DNA from 2 places in the Agromyces sp. GXS1127 genome. Region 2 is predicted to be linked to the other one. Evidence: predicted binding sites of a transcription regulator. Region 2 holds the regulator's gene; the other holds the start of a gene.
The links. The regulator LexA, encoded in region 2, represses DNA repair genes until DNA is damaged. The targets are predictions, from matches to a motif close to TCGAACANNTGTTCGA.
Positions count from the first base shown of each region.

Region 1 (9,540 bases), on a different contig from region 2:
CGCACGGATGCGGGGGTGCGTGATGGGCGCGAGGCGAACGGTCGCGATGGACCGGGTCGTGTCAGGCGACGGTGCCCGCTGCCCGCTCCGGGGGGTCGGGGATGTAGAGGAGGTAGGTCTCGAGGAGCGTGCGGTCCATGAGGAAGCCCTCGGTGTAGATCTCGAGCGCGGGCAGGGTGAGCCGGCTCAGCGCCCGGTCCCAGAACTCGCCGGTCTCGATCGCCTTCGGGTCGGGGTTCATCGACAGCTCGATGAGCAGGGTGCCGAGCGTCGCGCCCAGCAGGAACCGCACGCGCGCCTCCTCGTCGCGACTCGGCACGATGCTGCCGGCCTCGACGCCCGCGGCGACGTACGCCAGTGCGTCGGCCACCATGTGCTCGATGAACTCGCGCGCGTGCTCGCCCCCGGCCTGGATGCTGCGCAGGGTGTACGCGATCATCGGCCGGTAGGCCTCCATGCGGGCGAGCTGGCCGATGAACGCACCGGGTGCGCCCTGGCCGCCGAGCACCTCGGTCTTGCTCTCGCGGACGACGGCGAACACGTGCTCGTCGCACGCCTCGCGCAGCCCGCCCTTCGAGCCGAAGAGCTTCACGATCATGGCCGCGCTGACGCCGGCGTCGTTCGCGATGGCGCGAAGGCCGACGTCGAATCCGTCGCTCGCGAAGCGGAGGATCGCCGCGTCCCGCACCCTCGCCCGGGAGGTGAGGTCGGCGGTGTCCTGCGACAGCGGTGAACGCATGTTCACTATGGTAAACACGCGTTCACCACCTCGTCAAGGGTCGACGACGGCGTCGCTGCGCGCCGGAGCGCCCCGGAGCCGCACTCGACGCCATGGACACTCGGGCCCGGCGCGTTCGACGAGCTCGCAGCATCCGCTCGGCTGCCTCTCGGTAGGCTGGGGCTCGTGAATCCGAGCCACACGGTCCGTCGCGCCTCCTCGCTCGCGGCCAACCTCGGCCTCAGCGAGCGGGTGTTCGCCTCCGCGGCCGATCGCGCCATGGCCCGGGCCATCGACGACGGGCTCGAGCGCGTCGAGTCGGGGCTCGCCGAGCAGGTCCGCTTCGCGGACACGGTGGCGGATGTCACGAGCCGCTACCTGCTCGAGGCGGGCGGCAAGCGCGTGCGACCCATGCTGACGCTGCTCACCGCGCAGCTCGGCGACGGCACCGTCGACGACGTGATCACGGCGGCGATGGCGATCGAGATCACGCACCTGGGCTCGCTGTACCACGACGACGTCATGGACGAATCCGAGCGCCGTCGGGGCGTGCCGAGCGCGCAGACGGTGTGGGGCAACTCGGTCGCGATCCTCACCGGCGACCTGCTGTTCGCCCGGGCGAGCCAGCTCATGGCGAAGCTCGGGGAGCGCGCCATCCGCATGCAGGCCGACACGTTCGAGCGCCTCGTGCTCGGCCAGCTGAACGAGACCGTCGGGCCCGACCCCGACGAGGATCCGATCGAGCACTACATCCAGGTGCTCGCCGACAAGACCGGTTCGCTCATCGCGGCGGCCGCGCAGTCGGGCATCATCTTCGGCAACGCCGACCCGGCGCTCGAGGCGCCCATCATCGAGTTCGGCGAGAAGATCGGCGTCGCGTTCCAGCTCATCGACGACGTGATCGACCTGTCGCCGCAGCCGGAGGAGACCGGCAAGGTTCCGGGCACCGACCTGCGCGCGGGCGTCGTGACGCTGCCGCTGCTGCGGCTCGAAGAGCTGGCGAAGACGGATGCCTCGTCGGCCGACCTGCTCGACCGGATCCGTCGCGACGTGCTCCCCGCACCGGCCGACGAGGCGGGCGACCCGTTCGACACCAACACGCTCGCGGCCCGCATCGTGCCGTCGCGGGCCACCGTCGACGCGATCGTCGACGAGCTGCGCGAGCACGAGGCGACGCGCGCGACGCTCGCCGAGGCGCACCGCTGGGCGCGCGAGGCCGTCGCGGCGCTCGCGCCGGTGCCCGAGGGCAGCGTGAAGAAGGCGCTGACGCGCTTCGCCGACACCATCGTGGAGCGCTCGAGTTGAGCCCGGCTCCTTCATCGACGACAGGAGGTCACCGCCGGTGACGAGGAACAAGTTGCGACTGGCCATCGTCGGCGCCGGCCCCGCCGGCATCTACGCCGCCGACATCCTGCTGAAGTCGGAGCGGAACTTCGACGTCTCGATCGACCTGTTCGATCATCTCCCTGCGCCGTACGGGCTCGTCCGCTACGGCGTCGCCCCCGACCATCCGCGCATCAAGGGCATCATCACGGCGCTCCGCGAGGTGCTCGACCGCGGCGACATCCGCATCTTCGGCAACGTGCGCTTCGGCGAGGACGTCACGCTCGCCGACCTGAAGAAGCACTACAACGCGGTGATCTTCGCCACGGGTGCCGTGAAGGACGCCGACCTCAACATCCCGGGCATCGACCTCGAGGGCTCGTACGGCGCGGCCGACTTCGTGAGCTGGTACGACGGGCACCCCGACTACCCGCGCGAGTGGCCGCTCGAGGCGGAGTCGGTCGGCGTGATCGGCAACGGCAACGTCGCGCTCGACGCGGCCCGCATGCTCGCGAAGCACGCGGAGGACCTGCTGCCGACCGAGATCCCGGCGAACGTCTACGAGGGGCTGAAGTCGTCGCCCGTGACCGACGTGCACGTGTTCGGCCGGCGCGGCCCGACTTCGGTGAAGTTCACGCCGCTCGAGCTGCGCGAGCTCGGCGAGCTGCGCGACGTCGACATGATCGTCTACGACGAGGACTTCGACTACGACGACGCCGCGCGCGCGGCCGTCGCCGGCAACAAGCAGGTCTTCGTGATCGACAAGGTGCTCCAGCAGTGGCGCCAGCGCGAAACCGGACAGGCCTCACGTCGCCTGCACCTGCACTTCTTCGCCAAGCCGCTCGAGGTCGTCGACGACGGCAGCGGGCGGGTGGGCGCGCTGCGCTACGAGCGCACCGCGCCCGACGGCGAGGGCGGCGTCGTCGGCACCGGCGAGATCCGCGAGATCCCGATCCAGGCGCTGTACCGGGCCGTCGGCTACTTCGGCTCGCCGCTGCCCCACATTCCGTTCGACAAGAAGTTCGGCGTCATCCCCAACCACGAGGGCCAGGTGCTGATCCGCGACAAGGAGACCGGACAGTCGCGCCAGATGTACGGCGTGTACGCGACCGGCTGGATCAAGCGCGGCCCGGTCGGCCTCATCGGCCACACGAAGTCCGACGCCATGGAGACCATCAAGCACCTCATCAACGACCTCGGCAACTGGTGGCGGCCCGAGTCGCCGTCGGAGGAGTCCGTCGTCGAGATGCTCGAGGCCCGCGGCATCCAGTGGACCGACCTCGACGGATGGCACCGCCTCGACGAGCACGAGCAAGCCCTCGGCTCCGCCGAGGAGCGCCCGCGCATCAAGGTCGTGCCGCGCGACGAGATGGTGGGCATCTCCCGCGGCGAGGTGTAGTCGAGCTCGGCGGGGCCAGGCGTGCGTTACGAGCCGCCCATCGGGTCGGGCGCGAAGACCGCTATCGAGACGCGGTGAGGCGCCGCGGGAGATGGACCGCGCGACTCGCCCGCGCGACCGCGCGTCATGCCGCCTGGTCGAGCTCGAGCCGGGCGGCGCGTCGCCCGGGCCGCGGGCGTTGCCCGGGGTCGAGATGCGGCGGTGGTGTGAACCAGACGAGTCCGTCGCCGTCGACGAACACCCGCCACCCGTCGTGGTGGACGCACCAGTGATGGAACGCGCAGAGCAGTACTCCGTTGGCGAGGTCGGTCGGGCCGTCGTCGGCGTCCCACCAGGCGAGGTGGTGGGCCTGGGTGTGGGCGGGTGGTCTCGAGCAATCGGGGTGCGCGCACCCGGCGTCGCGTTCGGCGAGGGCGATGCGTTGCGCCTTGGTGAAGAGCCGTCGGCTGCGCCCGAGGTCGAGGACTTCGCTCGCGCCGCCGAGCACCATCGGGATGATGCCGGCGCTCGCTGCCCACCCGCGCACGGTCGCGGGGGAGATGGGCTGGTCGATCCCGTCGATCGTCGCGTAACCGATCTCGGATTCGAGGAACTCGAGGTCGATCCGCGCGACGATCGACGCGTTCACGAGCGCGGGCGGCGCGTCGACCGCTGAGCCCGCCAGGCGTACGAGGTCGGCGAGCGCGTCTGCCGCCATCTGCTCGACGGTGCGGTCGTCGATCATGGCTCGGTCGGCCGCATCGGGCAGTTCGTCGGACGCCGGGGCGCCGACGGCCACAGATGCGGCGACGGTGCCGGCGCCTGCGATGCGCGCCGCGGACCGCGCCGCGGTCTCGCGTGCCGCAAGGCGGCTCTTCGCATCGCGGGCGGCGTGGAGGTCGGCGGAGACGAGCGCGTCGATCGCGGTTCTGATCGGCGAGCCCGTCGCCGCGTCGAAGCGGGCGTGGAGATTGGTGAAGCCGTGCCGGTCCTGCCAGATGCGCAGCGATCGCCCGCGCCACTGTGCCTCTTCTCTCGCCTGCACTCCGTGGGGATCGAATCGGGCGCGCAGCAGCTTCGTGTACCGGCCGAGCTGGTCGATGCCGGCGGCGGCGACGCGGTCGAGCAGCGTGAGCTCGGCATCGGCGAGTGCGTCGGGGTCGGCTCCGATCCGCACCGAGTCGAGGAACCCGATGATGCGGTTCGCGGCCTCGACGGTGATGCGACCGTCGGCGATCGCCGACGCGACGTGCGCGTAGCGCGGCGCACGCACCCGGTCGCCGAACGTGGCGGGCGCGGTCGTCGCCGACGCGACGGCGACGAGTTTCGCCGCTTCGGACGTGGTCGATCCCGTGGTCGCGGCGATGAAGCGTTCTGGCGTCGAGAACCCGTGGCGACCGGCGAGCCCATCGTGTCGGGAGTCGCCGGCCGAGCGTCGGGCGACCACCGAAGAGCACTGCAGTTTGAGGACCTCGACGGCGCGCTCGACCTGCGAGAGCGCCTTCAGCACGGCGACGAGCCGATCGTCGTCGAGCGCCTCGGCGGCGACGTGCCTCGCGTCGGAGTCGGAGCCAGGGATCGCGTCGGAGCCAGGGCTCGCGCCGGAGTCGGAGCCTGCGCCGGAATCGGAGCCCGCGCCAGAACCATCGCCTGCGCCAGCACCGCCCTCACCGCCCGACCCCGCGGAAGGCCCGCCCGTACACGCCCACGCGACGGCGAGCGAACGAATCGCATCGCCGATCGACGCGAGCGGACCGTCGCCCGACAAGACGGCCCGAGCCGACGCGGGCACGACCGAGCCACGCGTGGCCGCGGCGCGCACACGGGTCAGTGATGACTCGTTGACGACCGAGTCGCGCGTGGCCGCGGCATCCGCCCGGCTGTTCGCTCGTCCATCGGTCATGGGTCGATCCTTGCAGCACCCACCGACATTGAGAATCGAAGTTATGTACGATTCCGTCGCGATGCAGATCACAGCCAGAAACGGAGAATCACTACGGATTCAGCCCCGTGCATCCAGACGCAGCGCGTCTTGGCGTGTCGCGACATCCGTGCCTAGACTCTCGAACATCAGTTCGAGTCGAGGAGGTCGTCATGCTCGCGCTGAGTGACGCCGAACCCGTCACGGTCTGGCTCGACGATGCCGACCGGCCGGCCAGGCTCGTCTTCCGAGGCGTGCGATATCGGGTGATCGACACGCCGACAGCGCTCGCCCGGAACCCCGAATGGCCGTCGGGTATCAGTCATCCGCCGGTAGGGATGCTCCCACCGGGTTGGCGTGTCACGGGTCGAACCGAGTCGCACGACGTGCTCGTCTTCGACCTGCGCCTCGCACCCGCCGGCTGGGTCGCCGAAGCGACGTATGCGTGAGGTCGGATCGGCGGGGCGAGCCCACTCGCTTCAGGGAGAACCGCCTGCAGGAGGGATCGAGAGGGACGACCCCGTCGGCGATGTCGCCGACGGGATCGCTGCGTGACGCCACCAACTGGATGCCTGAACGCTCACCGCGCTGCACGTGACGACCCGAGCGGATGCGGCGCCTTCGTGTACACGTGCGCCGACGCGACCGCGAGCCACGTCCACGCCGCGACGACCGCCAGCCACAGCAGCCCCACGCCGGCCGCGCTCGTCGACAGCGCCGCTCCGCCGAAGAACCCGGCGAGGACGACGACGCCGAGCACGATCCCGAGCGCCGCGCGCTTCGGGGCCCGGACGCGCCGGCTCCACCCGGCATACGCGAACGCCGCCGCTGCGACGGCCGCGAACCCGACGGCCCCGAACACCAGGTGCAGGATGCCGCTGAGGCTGGCCGTGCCATCCGCTTCGCCCGCGGGGAAGCCGCCCATCGGGTCGGGTGCGAAGACCGCGCTGAGCACGAGCGCCCCGCCGTACACCGACGTGAGCACGCCGAGCGCGAGGCCGCGCCCATTTCGGATGGCTCGGATCATCCCGAGCGCGGCGACGATCGTCATGACGCCCGCGATTGCGAGGTTCGCGCGCTGCAGCCATCCCCACTCGCCGAGCATCAGGAGCGAGAGCGCGTGCCGGCCGAGGTCGAACCCGGGCCGCGTGAGCGCGAGCGCGAGGCCGACGACGAGGTAGAACGGGCCCGCGACCACGCCCCAGCCGAGCATGCTGCGGGTGATCGCGGCCGACCGGTCGAAGGTGGTCGGGGTGTCGGAGGTCGAGGTGCTCATGATCTGCCTTTCGTGTCGAGACGGATGTCGCCTTCATCTCGTACGTCGAACGGCACGGGCGGAAATCGACATCGGGCCGGAACTCGTCCCAACCGACGGCCGGACCCGCTCGATTCGTAGACACCTCTCCGTTCTACGATGGGGGAGCATCGCCGACGAGGGGGAGATCCGATGGCAACGACCGTGACGCCCGAGACCTACATCCGCGCGGAGGTGGACGGCCGCTTCGCGGTGTTCCAGCAGCGCGCCGGCGGGAAGGTGAACGAGTTCTACCTGATCTCGCGGCCGGTGCCGACCGACGAGCAGCCAGTCGTGCGGATGAACCGCGACACGCTCTACGGCGGCGGCGTGATCGACACCGCCGAGGGAGCCAGGGTCTTCGTGCCCGAGGTCACCGACGGACGCTACGTCTCGCTGATGGTGATCGACAACGATCACTACACCGTCGATGTCTTCCACGAGCCGGGGTGGCACGAGATCGACTCGCCCACCAGGTACTGCGTCGCCGTGCCGCGCGTCGAACTGCACGACATGCGCGATGAGGAGGAGATCGCGCACGTCGTCGAGGTGCTGCACCGCTTCGAGATCGACGCGGCGAGTGCGGAGGACTTCGTGCCGGCCGACTGGGACTACGACTCGATGTTCGCGCTCCGGGCCCAATACGAGCAGGAGTTCCGCACCTACACCCAGTACCCGTCGGGATGGATGGGCCGCCGCGGCGAGGTCGACGAGGCGACCCGCCACCTCGCCGTCGCCGGCGCGTGGGGCCTGTTCCCCGAGAACGAGGCCGTCTACATCAACTACACCGGTCCGGTCGACGCGACGAAGGCCTACACCGCCACCTACTCGGTGCCGCCGTGCGACGCGTTCTGGTCGATCGCCGTCTACGGTGACGACGCGTTCTTCCACTCGGACAACGCGACGCTCAGCCCGGCGACGACGCAGCTCAACGACGATGGCACGTTCACCGTCTACTTCAGTTCGGAGGAGATCGTCGGCGACAAGCCGAACCGGCTCGACATCACCGAGGGCTGGAACTTCCTGTTCCGCATCTACCGGCCGGCGGAGAGCGTGCTCGCCCGTGAGTACACGCTGCCCGACGTGGTCGAGTTCGGCGGCTGACCCGATCGATCGCTGAGGGGTTCGGGCAGCAGGCCTACGACTGCCGCCCGACCGGCGGCTCACCGACGAACTCGTGCGCCTCGCGCGCCAGCTCCGACCAGAGTTCGCGGTCGCTGACGCGCACCCAGGTTCGGCTGTCGCCGCCCCGCGTTGAGTGGAACGGCTCCGCGATGCCGCGCTGCTGCAAGTCGGACGACCGCGCCGCCGGCAGGTCGACCACGAGCTGCCCGCCGTCGAGGAACGCGAACAGCCTGCCCTTCACGAGCAGCCCGTCGGGCGTGGCATCCACGTCGTAGTCGGCGTCTTGGAGCAGTTCGTTCGCCACGGCGTCGTAGGTCGCCTGCACGTCATCCATGTCATCCCCCTGTCGGCGCGGTCGCTGCCTTCGCGAGGGAGCCTACGCCGCGCGCGCGGCGCGCGCCGCGCTACGCTGCACTCCATGCCCCTCGCCCCCGTCGCCCTCGTCGTCGGGGCCGCCCTCCTCGGCGCCGTGCTCGGCTGGTGGCCGCTCGCCGCCTGGGCCGACCGCAACATCCGTCGCGATCCAACCGAGCGGATGCCGCTGCGCGCCCTGCGCGCCTGGTCGGCGGGCACGACCGCCCTGCTGTTCGGACTGCTCGCCTGGCGCTACGGCCTCGACCCCGTGCTGCCGGCCCTCCTCGCGCTCGCCGCCGCCGGCGTCGCCCTCTCGATCGTCGACCTCACCGAGAAGCGCCTCCCGAACGCTATGGTCTTCCCGACCCTGCTCGCGGTCGCGGTGCTGCTCGTCCCCGCATCCGCCCTCACGGGGGAGTGGCTCGCGCTCGCTTGGGCGGCCGCCGGCTCCGCCGGCATGTTCCTCTTCTACTTCGTGCTCGCGTTGATCTCGCCGAAGGCGATGGGCATGGGCGACGTGAAGTTCGCGCTGCCGCTCGGGTTGGCGCTCGGATGGTTCGGTTGGGTGATGTGGGCCGCGGGGCTGATGGGCGCGTTCCTCGTCGGCGGAATCGTGGCGATCGTGGCGCTGGCGCTGCGGCGGGTGACGTTGCGCGGATCGATTCCATTCGGACCGTCGATGCTGGCCGGAGCCGTGCTGGCGCTGCTGATTCTCGTGCGCTGAGGATCGCTCGATCGCGGACGGTTTCCCTCTGTCCCCTGACGTGACGCGCCGTGTCCCCCGAAAAGCGGACTGTAGCACTCGGATGGCAGACATTGCGTTACGCGAAGGTCACGTTTGTACCCCTGCCTGTCCCCAATCAGAGGGTGCCCCGAAGTGGGGCATAGCGGCCGATTCGTTTGTATCGATACCTTCGTCGGGCCGCTTGCGACCGTGGGCGGCACCCCCAAAGATTCTGATCGACCCGAAGGGTGTCACTCATGCTCAAGCTCTACACGAAGGCTCAGGCTCGCCTCGCGCAGCTCCGCACCGACGAGGATGGCAACGCGGCCGAGTACGGTCTTATCCTCGCGCTCGTCGCCCTCGGTATCATTACGGCTCTCGGGTTCCTTGGCGCTGCGATTGCGGGCGTCTTCGACGACGTGACGACCGGGCTCGGCGGCGCGACTGGATAGCAGCTGCTGAAGTGCTCTGGGTGCGCGACCGCTACCGCGGTCGCGCACCCAAGTATCGATGGGAGAGCGAGTGCGGATGCGTGACAGGCGCAGGTCCGATGGACGCAACGAGCGGGGTGCTTCGGCGGTCGAGTTCGCGCTGGTGCTCCTCCCGCTTATCTTGATCCTGCTCGGAATCATCGAGTTCGGTTACATCTTCAATCAGCAACTCACCGTCACAAATGCTGCCCGCGAAGGTTCACGGGTGCTGG
Region 1 is NZ_JBOCIG010000011.1:21,397-30,936, forward strand. Features, by position in the region: gene ACQ393_RS16930 (TetR family transcriptional regulator) at 62-739, opposite strand; gene ACQ393_RS16935 (polyprenyl synthetase family protein) at 905-2,023, shown strand; gene ACQ393_RS16940 (FAD-dependent oxidoreductase) at 2,061-3,440, shown strand; gene ACQ393_RS16945 (DUF222 domain-containing protein) at 3,565-5,322, opposite strand; gene ACQ393_RS16950 (DUF6504 family protein) at 5,514-5,789, shown strand; gene ACQ393_RS16955 (DUF998 domain-containing protein) at 5,921-6,616, opposite strand; gene ACQ393_RS16960 (DUF1214 domain-containing protein) at 6,788-7,738, shown strand; gene ACQ393_RS16965 (hypothetical protein) at 7,773-8,093, opposite strand; gene ACQ393_RS16970 (prepilin peptidase) at 8,178-8,837, shown strand; gene ACQ393_RS16975 (Flp family type IVb pilin) at 9,095-9,289, shown strand; gene ACQ393_RS16980 (TadE/TadG family type IV pilus assembly protein) at 9,366-9,540, shown strand, end outside.
Region 1: a site for LexA is predicted at 5,483-5,498, ahead of ACQ393_RS16950 (DUF6504 family protein). Genes of this name have one in related genera too.

Region 2 (9,540 bases):
GGCTCGCCGCGCTCCCTAGACTGGTGCGATGGCGTTCGATCTGCGCTTCACCAAGGGCCAGGGCACGGGCAACGACTTCGTGCTGTTCAGCGACCCCGAGGGTGAGCACGAGCTCTCGCCGACCCAGATCGCCGCGGTGTGCGATCGCCGCTTCGGCGTCGGCGCCGACGGGCTGATCCGGGCCGTCCGCTCGGAGCGGCTCGCCGACGGCGGCGCGGCGCTGGCCGAGGACCCGCAGGCGACGTGGTTCATGGACTACTGGAACGCCGACGGGAGCATCTCCGAGATGTGCGGCAACGGCATCCGGGTCTTCGTCCGCTACCTCGTCGACCAGGGCCTCATCGCGGCCGACGGCGACGAGTGGATCGCGATCGGCACCCGGGCGGGCGTGCGCCGGGTCCGCGTGACCGGCGCCGGATTCGAGGCCGACCTCGGCCTGTGGCGCCTCGACGGCGGCGAGCCGCTCGTGCGCGCCAAGAACCTCGGCGTCGCCCGGCCCGGGCTGGGCATCGACGTCGGCAACCCGCACGTCGTGGTCGCACTCGCCGACGACGACGAGCTCGACGGCCTCGACCTCGCCTACCTGCCGATCCTCGAACCAGAACCCCAGGCCGGCGCGAACGTCGAGTTCGTGGTGCCCGCCGAACCGCTCGTCGAGAACGGTCGCGGGCGGATCCGGATGCGCGTCCACGAACGCGGCTCCGGGGAGACGCTCTCCTGCGGCACCGGAGCGGTCGCCTCCGCGCTCGCCGTGCGGCACTGGGCCGGCGAGGGCGCACCCGACGTGTGGGTCGTGCAGGTTCCGGGCGGCGTGCTCGGCGTCCGCATGGAACGACGACCCGACGGCGAGCACGTGCTGCTCACCGGCCCGGGCGAGCTCGTCTTCGACGGCGTGCTCAGCCTGCCCTGACGCGGCGGGGCGCCGCTTCGACCGGTCGCCTCGACGTGCCTCGCCGGCTCAGGTCTCGCGCGTGACGGTGAGGACGCGGAAGCCCTTCGACGTGCTCACCCGATCCACGCGCCATCCCGCGCCGAGGTCGTCGGCGAGCCAGCGCTGGAGCGAATCGGCGCCGAGGTTCTTCTGCACGACGAGCCACGCGGTCGCGCCGACCTCGAGCCGGGGGAGCCAGTGCCGCAGCAGCGCGTGCAGCTCGGCCTTGCCGATCCGGATGGGCGGGTTCGACCAGATCACGGAGAACCGGACGTCGTCGGGAACATCCGAGGGATCGACGGCGTTGACGTTCTCGAGGTGCAGGCGCTGCGCATTGCGGCGGACCAGGTCGAGCGCCCGCTCGTTCACGTCCACCGCCCAGACCGTGGCCTCCGGCGACTCGAGCCCGAGCGTGAGCGCGATCGGACCCCACCCGGCGCCGAGGTCGAGCAGGTGGCCGATCGACGGGGCGTCGGGCACCTCGTCGAGCAGGACGCGCGTGCCGAGGTCGACGTGGTCGGGGCTGAAGACGCCGCCGGCGGTCTGCACCTCGACGTCGCGGCCGGCGAGTCGCACGGGAACGGTCCGGAGCGCCGCCCGGTCGGCGGGCTTGGACGAGAAGTAGTGCTCCTGCGGCATACGGGGAAACCTATCGCAGGCGAACGGAAGTAGGCTGGACAGGATGAACGACGCGGCACCCGAGACCAACGACGACGCGGTCGAGCGCGTGCTGCGCAGCACCGACGCACGAGCCGGCGTGTCCCGGTTCGGTGCGTCCGACGCCGCCTCGATCCAGCGCGCCGGCCTCGCCGGCGCAGCCGAGGACGGCTTCGACGGCGAGCAGTACGACCGTGAGGAGCGTGCGGCCCTCCGTCGTGTCGGCGGGCTCTCGACCGAGCTCGAGGACGTCACCGAGGTCGAGTACCGGCAGCTGCGCCTCGAGAACGTCGTGCTGATCGGCGTGTACCCGCAGGGCTCGCTCGAGGACGCGGAGAACTCGCTGCGCGAGCTCGCGGCCCTCGCCGAGACGGCGGGGGCGCGGGTGCTCGACGGCGTGCTGCAGCGTCGGCCGCACCCCGACCCGAGCACCTACCTCGGCCGCGGCAAGACCGAGGAGCTGCGGCACGTGGTCGCCGCGCTCGGCGCGGACACCGTCGTCGCCGACACCGAGCTCGCCCCGAGCCAGCGGCGCGCGCTGGAGGACGCGGTCAAGGTCAAGGTCATCGACCGCACCGCCGTGATCCTCGACATCTTCAGCCAGCACGCGAAGAGCCGCGAGGGCAAGGCGCAGGTCGAGCTCGCGCAGCTCGAGTACCTCCTCCCGCGCCTGCGCGGCTGGGGCGAGTCGATGTCCCGCCAGGCGGGTGGCCAGGTGGGCGGCGCGGGCGCCGGCATGGGCTCGCGCGGTCCCGGTGAGACGAAGATCGAGCTCGACCGACGCCGCATCCACTCGCGCATGGCGAAGCTCCGTCGGCAGATCGCGGGCATGAAGCCCGCACGTGACGCCAAGCGTGCGAACCGCAAGCGGAACGCGGTGCCGTCGGTGGCGATCGCCGGGTACACGAACGCGGGCAAGTCGAGCCTGCTCAACCGGATCACCGGTGCGGGCGTGCTCGTGGAGAACGCGCTGTTCGCCACGCTCGACGCGACCGTCCGCCGCAACACGACGGCCGACGGCCGCGTCTACACGATCGCCGACACCGTGGGCTTCGTGCGGAACCTGCCGCACCAGCTCGTCGAGGCGTTCCGGTCCACGCTCGAGGAGGTCGGCGACGCCGACCTGATCGTGCACGTCGTCGACGCCGCGCACCCCGACCCCGCCCAGCAGATCGCGACCGTGCGCGACGTCATCGGCGAGGTGGGCGCCCGCGACATCCCCGAGCTGGTGGTCTTCAACAAGGCCGACCTGGTCGCGCCCGAGGACCGGTTGGTCCTGCAGGGCCTCGAGCCGAACGCCGTGTTCGCGTCGGCGCGCACGGGCGAGGGCGTGGCCGAGGTGCTCGCCGCCATCGGCCGCATGCTCCCCGACCCGGCCGTCGAGGTCGACCTGCTCGTGCCGTACGACCGCGGCGACGTCGTCTCCGCCCTCCACGAGGGCGGCCGGGTGCTGTCGACCGAGTACGTCGAGGACGGCACGCGCATCCGGGCGCTCGCGTCGCCCGAGCAGGCCGCGCAGCTCGAGGAGTTCCGCGCGGAGGCGCTGGCGTAGCATCCGCTCGCCCGACCCGCGTCACTCGCCGTCACACCGGTCACTCGTCGTAACACCGGGAGCGGAACCGGTCACCCGAGCGTATCGTCGCACCTGATCGTGGCGAGCGGCCGGATGTCGCCCGCCTGGAGCGACCGCCGAGCCCGGCACCCGCCCGCGAGACCCACCTGCCGTTCCGGCCGGTCGGGCGCGGCGTGCCGTGCACTCGACCACCCCCGGGACTGCTCGCCACCTGGAGCGACATGACCGGAACCCAGCCCGACGGCGCCGCCGCCCGGCCGCGCGTGCCGATCTCGTTCGAGCTGTTCCCGCCGCGGACCGACGCGGCGGCGATCGCGCTCGGCCGCACCATCGACCGGCTCGCCGAGGTCGACCCCGCGTTCATCTCCGTGACCTTCGGCGCGGGCGGATCGAGCCGCGACCGCTCGCTCACCGTGCTCCGGTACATGCTCGAGCACACGGGCGTCGAGCCGATGGCGCACCTCACCTGCGTCGGGTCGAGCCACGCCGAGGCGAACCGGCTCGTGCGGGAGTTCCTCGACGCGGGCGTCACGAGCTTCCTGGCGCTCCGCGGCGACCCGCCGGCCGGTACCGCCGACGCGGAGGACGCGATCGGCGACCTGCACAGCGCCGCGGAGCTCGTGCAGCTCATCCACCGGGTGCAGGAGGAACGCGAGCCGTTCGGGCGGTCGCGCATCCCCGGCATGCCCGGGGTCACGGCCATCCGCGAGCGTCCGCGCCCGGAGCGCGTCGCCGTGGCGGCCTTCCCGAGCGGGCACCCGCGCTCGCGCGGGTCGAACCAGGACGTCGACGTGCTGCTCGCCAAGGAGGTCGCGGGCGCGAACCTCGCGATCACGCAGCTGTTCTGGCATGCCGACGACTACCTGTCGTTCGTGCAGCGCGCCCGGACGGGCGGGGTGACCATCCCGATCCTGCCGGGCATCATGCCCGTCACGACGCCGGCGCGGCTCGCGCGGCTGGAGCAGATCACGGGCGTCCCGGCGCCGGCCGAGCTCGCGATCGACCTCGAGATCGAGCCCGACGCGGACGCCCAGTTCGAACTCGGCGTCGCGCACGCCGCGAAGCTCGTCGCCGACGTCCTCGCGGGCGGCGCCCCCGGACTGCACCTGTACACCTTCAACCGTCACGAGGCCGTCCTCGCCGTCCTGGAACGGCTCGGCCTCGCCAACACCCCCGCCCACGCGGGCACCGAGAGGAACACGAGAGAACGATGACCGCACCCGCCTTCCCCACCGGCACGATCCTCGGCTACCCGCGCATCGGGCGCCGCCGCGAGCTCAAGCACGCCGTCGAGGCGTTCTGGGCCGGCCGGATCGACGCCGCCGAGCTCGAACGCATCGCGGCGGGCCTCCGCGCCGCGACCCGCGAGCGGCTGGCCGAGCTCGGCCTCGGCCGGACGGACTCGGCGATCCCCGAGAGCTTCTCGAACTACGACCAGGTCCTCGACGCGGCCGTGGCCGTGGGCGCGATCCCGACCCGCTTCGAGCGGCTGCTGGGCGCCGACGGACGCCTCGACCTCGCCGGCACCTTCACGGTGGCCCGCGGCGAGGGCGCCGACGCGCCGCTCGAGATGACGAAGTGGTTCGACTCGAACTACCACTACCTCGTGCCGGAGATCGGGCCGGACACCGCGTTCGCCGCGCACGCCGAGGCGCTCGTCGCGCAGGTGCGCGAGGCGCGCGCGGCCGGGTTCGTCACGCGTCCGGTGCTGGTCGGCCCGGTCACGTTCCTCCTGCTGTCGAAGGCGGCGGACGGCGCGCCCGAGGGCTTCCGTCCGCTCGACCGCCTCGCCGACCTCGTCCCGGTCTACCGCGCGATCCTCGGCGAGCTCGCCGAGGCCGGCGCCGAGTGGGTGCAGCTCGACGAGCCGGGACTCGTGAGCGAGAGCCTCGACGAGCCGCGCGATCGCGTGCTCGAGGCGGTCGCGCTCGCCTACGACGCCCTCGGCGCGGCCGAGGCGCGTCCGGCGATCTTCGTCGCCGCCCCGTACGGCGACCTCGGCGACGCCCTGCCTGCGCTCGCGGCCACGCCCGTCGAGGCGGTCGGGTTCGACCTCGTCCGCGGCGACCTGCCGGAGCGGCTCGACCCCGTGACGGAGGAGGCGCTCGCCGCGAAGACGCTCGTCGCGGGCGTCGTCGACGGCCACAACATCTGGCGCGGCGACCTGGAGCAGGCGTTCGCGCGCGCCGAGGCGCTGCGCTCGGTCTCCGGCACGGTCGCCGTGTCGAGTTCGACCTCGCTCCTGCACGTGCCGCACGACGTCGACGACGAGACCGCGCTCGACCCGCGGCTGGTGAGCTGGCTCGCGTTCGCCGACCAGAAGGTCGCCCAGGTCGCGACGCTGGCGCGGGGCGTCACCGAGGGGCGCGACGCCATCGCGACCGACCTCGACGCGGCATCCGCTGCCCTCGCCGATCGCGCGGCCGCGACCGGTGTTCGGGTGCCGGAGGTGCGGGACCGGCTCGCCGCACTCGACGCGGGCGCCTTCGCGCGCGCCGCGTACGACGACCGTGTCGCCGCCCAGGAGGACCTCGCGCTCCCGGCGCTGCCGACCACCACGATCGGCTCGTTCCCGCAGACCGCCGACATCCGTCGCGCCCGCGCTCGCCTCGTGAAGGGCGAGCTGACGGATGCCGCCTACCGCGACCTCATGCGCGAGGAGATCGAGCGGGTCGTCCGCCTGCAGGAGGACCTGGGTCTCGACGTGCTCGTGCACGGCGAGCCCGAGCGCAACGACATGGTGCAGTACTTCGCCGAGCTGCTCGACGGGTTCGCCGTCACGCAGCACGGCTGGGTGCAGTCGTACGGCTCGCGTTGCACGCGTCCGTCGATCCTGTGGGGCGACGTCTCGCGTCCGGCGCCGATGACCGTGGAGTGGTCGGCATACGCGCAGTCGCTCTCGGAGAAGCCCGTCAAGGGCATGCTGACCGGGCCCGTCACCATCCTCGCGTGGTCGTTCGTGCGCGACGACCAGCCCCTCGGCGACACCGCCCGGCAGGTGGCGCTGGCGCTCCGCGACGAGATCGGCGACCTCGAGGCCGCCGGAATCCGGATCATCCAGGTCGACGAGCCGGCGCTCCGCGAGCTGCTGCCGCTGAAGCTCGCCGACCAGCCCGCGTACCTCGACTGGTCGGTCGGCTCGTTCCGCCTCGCCACCGGGGGCGCTGCGCCGGCGACGCAGGTGCACACGCACCTCTGCTACTCGGAGTTCGGCGTCGTGATCGACGCGATCCGCGAGCTCGACGCCGACGTCACCTCGATCGAGGCGGCGCGCAGCCGCATGGAGGTCGTGGCCGACCTGGCCGCGAGCGGCTTCGACCACGGTGTGGGTCCCGGCGTCTACGACATCCACTCGCCGCGCGTGCCGAGCGTCGAGGAGGTGCGCTCGCTCCTCGAGCGCGCTGTCGACGGCGTGCCCGCGGGCCGGCTCTGGGTGAACCCGGACTGCGGCCTGAAGACCCGCGGCTACGACGAGACGGTCGCGTCGCTCGCGAACATCGTCGAGGCGGCGCGCTCGGTGCGCGAGGGGGTCGCGGTCGCGACCGCCTGATCCGACGCACGAGGGCGGATGCCGCGGGGTGAGCCCGCGGCATCCGCCCTCGTCGTCGGCGGGTGTGCTGGGTCGAAGCGGGCCGGCACCGGGGCTCGCCGGCTCGGCGATCAGACGGTGCGGAGCACCGCGACGACCTTGCCGAGCACCTCGGACTCGTCGCCGAGGATCGGCTCGAAGGCCGAGTTGCGGGGGAGCAGCCAGGTGTGGCCGTCGCGCTGGCGGAAGACCTTGACGGTCGCCTCGCCGTCGAGCATGGCCGCGACGATCTCGCCGTTCTCGGCCGTCTTCTGGGATCGGACGACGACCCAGTCGCCGTCGCAGATCGCGGCGTCGATCATGGAGTCGCCGACGACCTTGAGGATGAACAGCTCGCCCTTGCCGACGAGCTGACGGGGGAGCGGGAAGACCTCCTCGACCTGCTGCTCGGCCGTGATCGGCACGCCGGCCGCGATGCGGCCGACCATCGGGACCATGGCGGCGTCGCCGACCGGAGCCGGCTCGACCGACGCCGGGCGCTGCTCGGAGCCGGGCACGTCGATCAGGATCTCGAGTGCGCGCGGGCGATTCGGGTCGCGTCGGAGGTAGCCGGCGAGCTCGAGCTGGTTGAGCTGGTGGGTGACGCTCGAGAGGGACGAGAGGCCGACGGCGTCGCCGATCTCGCGCATGCTCGGCGGGTAGCCGCGGTCGGAGACGGACGCGCGGATGACCTCGAGGATCGCGACCTGCTTCGGGCTCAGCGTCTTGCGCCGACGGGACCGGCCACCCGTGCCTCGTGCCTGGTCGATGTCGATGCTCACGTGCCTCGCCTCTCGTCGGGACCGCCGTGGTCCGGATGTCGGTGGTCGGTGTTCGACTGTCGTCGGACATTCGAAACTGTATCCGTCTCGCACCCGGCCGACAAACATCCGTTCGAGTGTGTCGCGATATCCAGGTCCGGAAATCCCACTTCCGGTGCTTGCAGCGTGGAATGTTCGAAGATATATTCGGAACACAGCTTCGCATCCGGTCCTCCCGGCCGAGGGCCGGATGCGGGGCTGGAGCCTCGGGAGGTGCGGAATGAGTGCAGTGGTGATGGGGGCCGCAGGAGCGGCTCAGACGATGCCCGCGTTCGGATCGTCGACCGTGCGCACGCGCCTCAGGCTCACCCGGCGCGGCCGCGTCGTCCTCACCGGCCTCGCCGCCCTTCCCGTCGCGCTCGGTGTGCTCATCGGGGTGCTCTCGTCGGGCGGTGCCGTCGCCGGTATCGACGACGGGCGGGCCGCGGCCGCGTTCGAGACGATCGAGGTCGGCGCCGGCGACACGCTCTGGGCGATCGCCGAGTCGATCGCCCCGTCGTCCGATCCACGTGACGTGATCTACGAGATCATGCGCCTGAACGGCCTCGACGACGCCGTCGTCCAGCCCGGCCAGGAGCTCGTGCTCCCCGCGACCCGGTGAGCGCGCCCGGTCGCCGCCGCACGCCGACACACGGGGAGCGCGCGGATAGCATTGATCGGTGACGAGTCTCGACGACCTGCCCATCCGTGATGACCTTCGCGGCAAGACCCCGTACGGTGCTCCCCAGAAGGTCGTGCCGGTCGCACTCAACGTCAACGAGAACACGCATCCGATCCCGGAGGACGTGGCGCACGACATCGTCGCCCGGGTCGCCGCCGCCATCATCGGCCTGAACCGCTATCCGGACCGCGAGTTCACGCAGCTGCGGACGGCGCTGGCCCGGTACCTCGGGCACGGCCTCGTTCCCGAGCAGCTCTGGGCGGCCAACGGGTCGAACGAGGTGCTGCAGCACGTGCTGCAGGCGTTCGGCGGTCCCGGGCGCACCGCGCTCGGCTTCGGTCCGACCTACTCGATGTACGGCCTGCTCTCGTCGGGCACGGGCACCGGGTGGATCGCCGCCGACCGCGACGCCGACTTCGAGCTCTCGCCCGAGACCGCGGTCGCCGCGATCGATCGCCACGATCCCGACATCGTGCTGCTCTGCTCGCCGAACAACCCGACGGGCACGCCGCTGTCGCTCGAGACCATCGCCGCGGTGGTCGACGCCGCGCGCGGCGTGGTCGTCGTCGACGAGGCATACCAGGAGTTCGCCGACCCCGGCACGCCGAGCGCGCTGACCCTGCTCGAAGGGCGACCCCGGCTCCTGGTGTCGCGCACCATGAGCAAGGCCTTCGCCTTCGCCGGCGCGCGAGTGGGCTACCTCGCCGCCGACCCGGCGGTCATCGACGCCCTGCGTCTCGTCCGACTGCCGTATCACCTGTCCGCCCTCACGCAGGCGGCCGCGCTCGGCGCCCTCGCGCACGCCGACGAGATGCTCGCGATGGTCGGCGAGATCCGCGCGCAGCGCGAGCGGATCACGCGGGAGCTCGCCGCGCTCGGATTCCGGCCCTATCGCAGCGGCGCGAACTTCGTCCTGTTCGGCGGCGTCGACGACCCGCACGCCGTGTTCGAGGCGCTGCTCGAGCGCGGCATCCTGATCCGCGAGATCGGCCTGCCCGGTTGCCTGCGCGTCACCGCGGGCACCGAGGCCGAGACCACCGCGTTCCTCGAGGCCATGGCGTCGTTCGCGCCGTCGGCGGCCCCGAACGCCTGATCCGACCCGGAATCCCCACCGGCCTCCCCGAATAGGATGACCCCATGAGCACCGAACGGCCCGCGCGCACCGCACGCGTGCAGCGCGAGACCAGCGAGTCGAGCATCGACCTCTCGATCGACCTCGACGGCACCGGCACGAGCGATATCGAGACGACCGTGCCGTTCTACGACCACCTGCTCACCGCGTTCGCCAAGCACTCGCTCACCGACCTGACCGTCCGTGCGAAGGGCGAC
Region 2 is NZ_JBOCIG010000003.1:501,416-510,955, forward strand. Features, by position in the region: gene dapF (diaminopimelate epimerase) at 29-910, shown strand; gene ACQ393_RS07820 (class I SAM-dependent methyltransferase) at 959-1,570, opposite strand; gene hflX (GTPase HflX) at 1,614-3,140, shown strand; gene ACQ393_RS07830 (methylenetetrahydrofolate reductase) at 3,383-4,375, shown strand; gene metE (5-methyltetrahydropteroyltriglutamate--homocysteine S-methyltransferase) at 4,372-6,711, shown strand; gene lexA (transcriptional repressor LexA) at 6,822-7,499, opposite strand; gene ACQ393_RS07845 (LysM peptidoglycan-binding domain-containing protein) at 7,813-8,151, shown strand; gene ACQ393_RS07850 (histidinol-phosphate transaminase) at 8,210-9,304, shown strand; gene hisB (imidazoleglycerol-phosphate dehydratase HisB) at 9,349-9,540, shown strand, end outside.